DNA from 2 places in the Pseudomonas sp. B21-040 genome. Region 2 is predicted to be linked to the other one. Evidence: riboswitches for the same ligand, from Rfam matches in the RefSeq annotation. Region 2 holds a riboswitch; the other holds the start of a gene.
The links. A riboswitch is a leader RNA that binds a small molecule or an ion and turns the genes downstream of it on or off. The one in region 2 is predicted to bind cobalamin.

Region 1: another riboswitch for cobalamin. It lies ahead of cobW (cobalamin biosynthesis protein CobW); the one in region 2 lies ahead of cobO (cob(I)yrinic acid a,c-diamide adenosyltransferase).

What each region holds. Positions count from the first base shown of each region.
Region 1 covers NZ_CP087176.1:2,919,541-2,922,945, forward strand. Annotated here, with positions in the region: gene LOY55_RS13555 (cobalamin biosynthesis protein) at 1-137, opposite strand, end outside; gene LOY55_RS13560 (CbtA family protein) at 134-841, opposite strand; gene LOY55_RS13565 (CbtB-domain containing protein) at 853-1,047, opposite strand; cobalamin riboswitch at 1,169-1,397, opposite strand; cobalamin riboswitch at 1,575-1,787, shown strand; gene cobW (cobalamin biosynthesis protein CobW) at 1,890-2,972, shown strand; gene cobN (cobaltochelatase subunit CobN) at 2,976-3,405, shown strand, end outside.
Region 2 covers NZ_CP087176.1:1,806,829-1,810,233, reverse strand. Annotated here, with positions in the region: gene LOY55_RS08180 (cobyrinate a,c-diamide synthase) at 1-606, opposite strand, end outside; gene cobO (cob(I)yrinic acid a,c-diamide adenosyltransferase) at 603-1,214, opposite strand; cobalamin riboswitch at 1,295-1,530, opposite strand; gene LOY55_RS08170 (hypothetical protein) at 1,687-2,271, shown strand; gene LOY55_RS08165 (sorbosone dehydrogenase family protein) at 2,339-3,405, shown strand, end outside.

The DNA of each region.
Region 1 (3,405 bases), 1.1 Mb from region 2:
AGGGCCTTTATTTCGTGAAGTCCGACTTGATGAGCCTGTAACGCCTGATCAAGCAATGCCCGCAGCGTGCTGGCGGGGCAGCCGCGCTGGCAGCCCAGGCCGACCACTAACGTCGGCGCTGTGCGGGTCTCTGTCATGCGTGGTATTGGCCATCGTTTTTGCGTCGGAACAACCAGGCACTGATCAGGCCCAAGGCCAGCCAGAACGCCACGTTGGTCAGCTGCGAAGCGATTTTGAACTGCGCTTCCAGGGCTTCCGGCGCGAGCATCGAATGCACTTCCGGCTGAGGTGCGCCGATGACATGTGGAGTGGCCAGAATCGCCGCGCCCAGCACTTTCATCAGCCAATGACGGCTGAACACGATCAGGGCGATGCCGGCTGCTGTGGACGCCGCCGTGCCGATCCACCAGATCTGCCGTTGTGCCAGATCGGCTGCGGCAGTGCCCGGCAATTCAGGTGGCAGGCCGAGGGTCGGTGCGAGGACGAACGTCGCGTAACCGGCCAAGCCCCAGAGCAGACCTTGTGCGGTGCTGTTTGGCGCCCGCAGGGTATAGAGACCGGCAAGCATCAGGGCAAAACCGACCGCGACCACCAGGTTGCCGCCGGTGGTCGACAGCACGCGCTGCCAGCCGTCTTCCGGCTCCCAGGCTTCGGCGTCGTGGGTATGAGCGGCCATGGCGCCGTCGGCGTGTTCATGGGGTTGAACCACTGCCGGCTCGGCTTTTTCGTAGGTTTCGGCCTGAAGGATCAGCGGTGCCACCCAGAAACTTTGCAGCAGGGTCAGCAACAGGGCGGCCAGCAACCCGGTGAAACCTGCGGTTTGCGCAATACGCTTGATCATTTGGGCAGGTCTCAATGGCAAGGGAACGCAGAGCTGTGACGGGTATCGTGCGCGGCGTTGTGCACCGCTTCTATGTGCGAGAAACCGGCGAAATAGACAAGGCACGCGCCCAGGATCGACGCACACACGGCGGCGGTCAGGCGTTGGGTCAGGGTTGTGGTGGTGCTGGCGGTGCTGCTGGAGCCGGTGCTGGTGATGATCGACATGGCGCGCTTCCCTCTGGTCTGTCAGCGGGTGAATAGAGCGCATGGAAAACCCCTGCGATTCGGGCTCGCAGACGTTCAAACAGCGCCCGCCCACCGCGGGTTTGTTGTTCCGTGACCGTAAGGGTCACTGTGTGTTGCGGGCCGGTCTCCGGGCTCACGAGGGGCGTTGGCTTTCGCCGTGGCCTGCAAACATCACCTTCCCATGCCGAACTGCTGGCACAGTGGATTTGATGCTTCGCTCGCTTACCGTTGCGGGGGCAGCACCGGACTGACATGGCTTTGAGTAAAGCACATGATTCACCGGTTTCCCGTTTCACCCTGTGAAGGGCACCCGTAACAAAGCGTGTAGGAGAGCATGGGCGGGGGTTGGCCGTCAATTGGCAAGGGTTCTCAACACGCCATTGTGTCGACGCTATCGCGGGCAAGCCTTGCGCCTACAAGACCGCCCTAATCCTGTAGGAGCAAGGCTTGCCCGCGAAAGCGTCCTGATGGCCGCCACAAGACATTGACCCGCTCCCAAGCGATGCGTAGCCTTGCGCTTTCGAGGTTCTTCGGCGTTTGTCGAAGCTAAGAAGGGAACGCGGTCAATGCCGCGGCTGCCCCCGCAACTGTGAACGGTTCAGTTTCTGCCATGCCACTGCATGCGCCAGCCATGGCGCGAGCGGGAAGGCGCAGCAACCGCCAGTCAATCGACTGGCCAGCCGTCAGCCAGGAGACCTGCCTCGACACAGATTCTCACTTTCAACCGGGCGGGGTGATCCGGTGGCGAACTCTTCAGGCATGCGCGTGCGCGCTGCCGGTCGTCGTCCCGTATGCCCGCCACCAAAGCCAAAGGGCATCCGATGAAAACACTGGCCAAACTCCCCGTCACCATCGTTACCGGTTTCCTCGGCTCGGGCAAAACCACGCTGCTGCGGCACATGCTCGACAACGCTCAGGGCCGTCGCATCGCGGTGATCGTCAACGAGTTTGGCGAGCTGGGCATTGACGGCGAAATCCTCAAGCAATGCTCCATCGGCTGCACCGAAGAAGAAGCCAACGGTCGCGTTTATGAGTTGGCCAACGGCTGCCTGTGCTGCACGGTTCAGGAAGAATTCTTCCCGGTGATGCGCGAACTGGTTGCCCGTCGCGGCGACCTCGATCACATCCTCATCGAAACCTCGGGCCTGGCCCTGCCAAAACCGTTGGTTCAAGCCTTCCAATGGCCGGAAATCCGCAGTGCCTGCACCGTCGACGCGGTCATTACCGTCGTCGACAGCCCGGCCGTGGCCGCCGGCACCTTTGCCGCGTTCCCGGATCAGGTCGACGCCCAGCGTAAACTCGACCCGAACCTGGACCATGAATCGCCGCTGCACGAGCTGTTCGCAGACCAATTGGCCAGCGCCGACCTGGTGATCCTCAACAAGGCCGACCTGATCAGCCCTGAAGACCTGGCCCGCGTGCGCCTTGAAGTCGCTGAAGAATTGCCACCGGCGGTCAAAGTCATCGAAGCCAGCAGCGGTCGCCTACCGCTGGACGTGCTGATCGGCCTCGGTGCCGGTTCCGAAGAGCACATCGACAGCCGTCACAGCCATCACGACCATCACCACGACGGTGATGACCACGACGGTGATGACCACGACGACCACGATCACGATGCGTTTGACTCGATCTCCCTCGAACTGCCGCAAGCCGACGAAAGCCTGCTGCTGGATGCGCTGACCCAACTGGTGGTCAAGCATGGCATCCTGCGTGTGAAAGGCTTCGCCGCGATCCCCAACAAACCGATGCGTTTGCTGATTCAGGGCGTGGGCACGCGTTTCGACAAGCACTTTGACCGTCAGTGGGGCGCCGATGAGGCGCGGACCACGCGCTTGGTGTTGATCGGTCAAGACCTGGACGCCGCGCAACTCGAAGCGCAATTGCGCGCCGCGCTCAGCGTTTAAGCCATGCACCTGCTCAGGACCCAGCCCGGCGGTTTCGTGTCGGACGACAACATCGCCGACCTTGGACAAACCCCCGCCGAGCTGGTGATCCTGTGCAGCGGTGATTCCAGCCTGGCGCTGCTCGCAGAAGCCGCGCAGCAATTGCCCGATGATTATCCCAGCGTGCGCCTGGCCAATCCGATGCAGGTGCAAAACCATGCCTCGGTCGACCTGTATGTCGACGAAGTGCTGCGGCACGCCAAGGTGATTCTGATTTCGCTGCACGGCGGCATCGCCTATTGGCGTTACGGCATCGAGCGGCTGGTGGAGCTTTCCCAGCGGGGCGTGCAACTGATTCTGGTGCCGGGTGATGATCGCCCGGACCCGGAACTCAGCGACCTGAGCACCGTGGCGGCCGGCGATCGCGACCGGCTCTGGCAGTTTTTGCGTCAGG
Region 2 (3,405 bases):
ACGCAAGTCCAAATCATTCAACTCGCTGGCCTGCACCAGCCCCAGATGACGGCTCGGCAACTCGATCCCGGTTTCCCGCGACAACGCACCGTACCAACGCAAGCCTTCGGTCAGGCTGCCTTCAAGCAATTGCGCATGGCGCAGCGTGCCCACGCGGTTGGCCAATACACCGGCAAACGGCAAATCCGCTTGATAGCGCGCCAGCCCTAACGCCAGTGCACCGAAGGTCTGCGCCATGGCAGTGCCGTCGATCACCGCGAGCACCGGCACTCCGAAGTGCCGCGCCAGGTCGGCGCTGGACGGCGTGCCGTCGAACAGCCCCATGACACCTTCGATCAGGATCAAGTCGGCTTCAGCAGCGGCTTCCCACAGCAGTCGCCGACTTTCCTGCTCGCCGACCATCCACATGTCCAATTGATACACCGGCGCACCGCTGGCGCGCTCGAGGATCATCGGGTCAAGAAAGTCCGGACCGCATTTGAACACACGCACCTTGCGCCCCTGATTGCGATGCAAACGGGCCAGCGCGGCAGTGACGGTGGTCTTGCCCTGACCGGAAGCCGGGGCGGCAATCAGTACCGCCGGGCAACAACGTGGCTGATTCACAGCTCGACGCCTTTTTGCGCTTTGATCCCGGCCTGGAACGCGTGCTTGATCACACCCATTTCGGTGACGGTGTCGGCCAGTTCGATCATTTCCGGCTTGGCACCGCGACCGGTGACCACCACGTGTTGCATCGGAGGACGGGCCTGCAAGTCGCTGAGCACTTGATCGAGATCGAGATAACCGTGCTTGAGCGCGATGTTCAGCTCATCCAGCACCACCAGACCAATGGACGGATCGCTGAGCAATTCGCGGGACACCGCCCAGGCAGCTTCGGCGGCGGCAATGTCACGCTGGCGGTCCTGGGTTTCCCAGGTAAAGCCTTCGCCCATGACATGGAAACGCACTTGCTCCGGGAAGCGTCGGAAGAACAGCTCCTCGCCGGTGCTGTTGCGCCCCTTGATGAATTGCACCACGCCGCACTGCATGCCGTGCCCCATGGACCGGGCAAGCATGCCGAATGCCGAACTGCTCTTGCCTTTGCCATTGCCGGTCAGCACCAGCAACAAACCGCACTCGTTGGGAGAATTGGCAATGCGTTCGTCGATCACGGCTTTTTTTCGCTGCATGCGCGCCAAATGGCGTTCGTCACGATCAGGGGTATCGGTCATGGGGGAGCTCTCCGTTGAGGCTGGATAACGGCGGGCGGGCACAAGAATAGACGGCAAGAAGCCTGGCATCGCCCACCGTGATGCCGCTGGATGAATCAGGCCGGTCTCCGGGCTCATGAGCGGCGTGATGCCGGACTGCGCGCCTTCCCATGTCGACAATAGACACAGTGGCTCAAGGCGCAGTTTTCACTCATTTACCGTTGCGGGGGCAGCGCCGGGATCGTGACGTTTCGTCGTTTTACGATAGTCACTCACCGGCTTCCCTGTTTCACTCTGTCGGCCACTGCCACAGAGCACCTGAAACAAGCCGCGAAGGTTAGAGGGTTGGGGGTGGAGCGTCAAATGAAGACAAAGCTGCGGCGAGCGATATACTGCCGCCGATCAATTTACTGACGCCAATCTTGCACCACACTGTCAGCAGTGATATCAAAGCGCCACAAAACCCAACAACACAATTACAAGGGTGAGCAACATGCAAGGCATGATCATCAGCAATCCGAAGCTGGAATTCCTGCGGCCGGTGCTGGAGCGCTGGTTTGACTGTATCGACCGCTACAACACGGTGCGCGGTGATAACGACTCGCCTTATTGGCACGATGAAAAAGCCAACCTCGGCCTGCTCTCCGCAGCAGCCTGGATGGCGGAAATGGTCACGCTGCCAAACACGTCGACGCGCAAACAGAACGAAGAAGGCGAGCGCAACGCCCGCGCCGATCTGTTTATCGCAACCGCCGAAGAGCGCGCCTACCTTCAGGCCACTCAACGCTGGCCCAAGGTCAACAGCCTGAACCTGACGCAGGCACTGCAGGACATCACCAGCGATGCCAAACGAATCAGCTACGCCAGCGACCTGAAACTTGGTTGCCTGTTCGTTGCCCCGCAAAAAGCCCAGCAAAGCGCCACCCCTGAAGAACTTCAGGACATGGTCGACGATCTGCAAAAAGAACACTGCTGTGCCGTCGCCTGGTATTTCCCCTACGCCTATCGCAAGTTGCGCAACGAAGCCGGCAACTATCACCCAGGCGTTGCCGTGTTGTTCAAGGAAGCCCGCGGCTAATCGACGGAACCATCGCACGCTGAAGCTTCTCTATGATTAAGTCAGAGCAATCATAGGGAAGACCAGCATGCGCAAGTCCCCGCTCGCTATCGTCATAGTGCTCGCCGGAGGGCTTGCCGCCTGTGGTGAGACCTCCATACTGCAAGTCTCCGACGGCACCGGCCCGTCACCCAAGCTGCCTGAACCCAACAAAACCCTGATCCCGACGGTGAATATCGCCCCGGCGATCGGCTGGCCGAAGGGCGCGAAACCTACTGCCGCTGCCGGCACTCAAGTGGCCGCCTTCGCCGAAGGCCTCGATCACCCGCGCTGGCTCTACGTGCTACCCAACGGCGACGTGCTGGTAGCCGAAACCAGCGCGCCACCCAAACCCGATGACGGCAAAGGCATTCGTGGCTGGGTCATGGGCAAAGCCATGGGCCGTGCCGGCGCCAAAGTACCGAGCCCGAACCGCATCACCCTGCTGCGTGACAAGGACCACGACGGCGTCGCCGAAACCCGCACGGTGTTCCTGGAAAACCTCAATTCGCCCTTCGGCATGACGCTGGTCGGCAATGACCTGTACGTGGCCGACACCGACCGTTTGCTGCGCTTTCACTATAAAAACGGTGATACCGCGATCAAGTCACCGCCGACCAAGGTGGTCGATCTGCCGGGAGGCACTCTGAATCATCACTGGACCAAAAACGTCATCGCCAGCAAGGACGGCCGCAAGCTGTACGTCACGGTGGGCTCCAACAGCAACGTCGGTGAAAACGGCCTGGATCAAGAGGAAGGTCGCGCAGCGATCTGGGAAGTGGACCGCGCCACCGGCAACCACCGGATATTCGCTTCAGGCATTCGCAATCCAAACGGGTTGGCCTGGGAGCCCCGCAGTGGCGCACTGTGGACGGCGGTCAATGAGCGGGACGAAATCGGCAGCGACCTGGTGCCGGACTACATCACCTCGGTCAAGGATGGCGGGTTCTACGGCTGGCCGTTCAGCGACTACGGTCAACATGTCGACATTCGTGTCGAGCCACAAAACCCGGACCTGGTGGCCAAGGCCATTGCGCCGGACTACGCAGTGGGTCCGCACACGGCATCGCTGGGGTTGACGTTCGCCGAAGGCACCAGCCTGCCCGCGCAATTCAA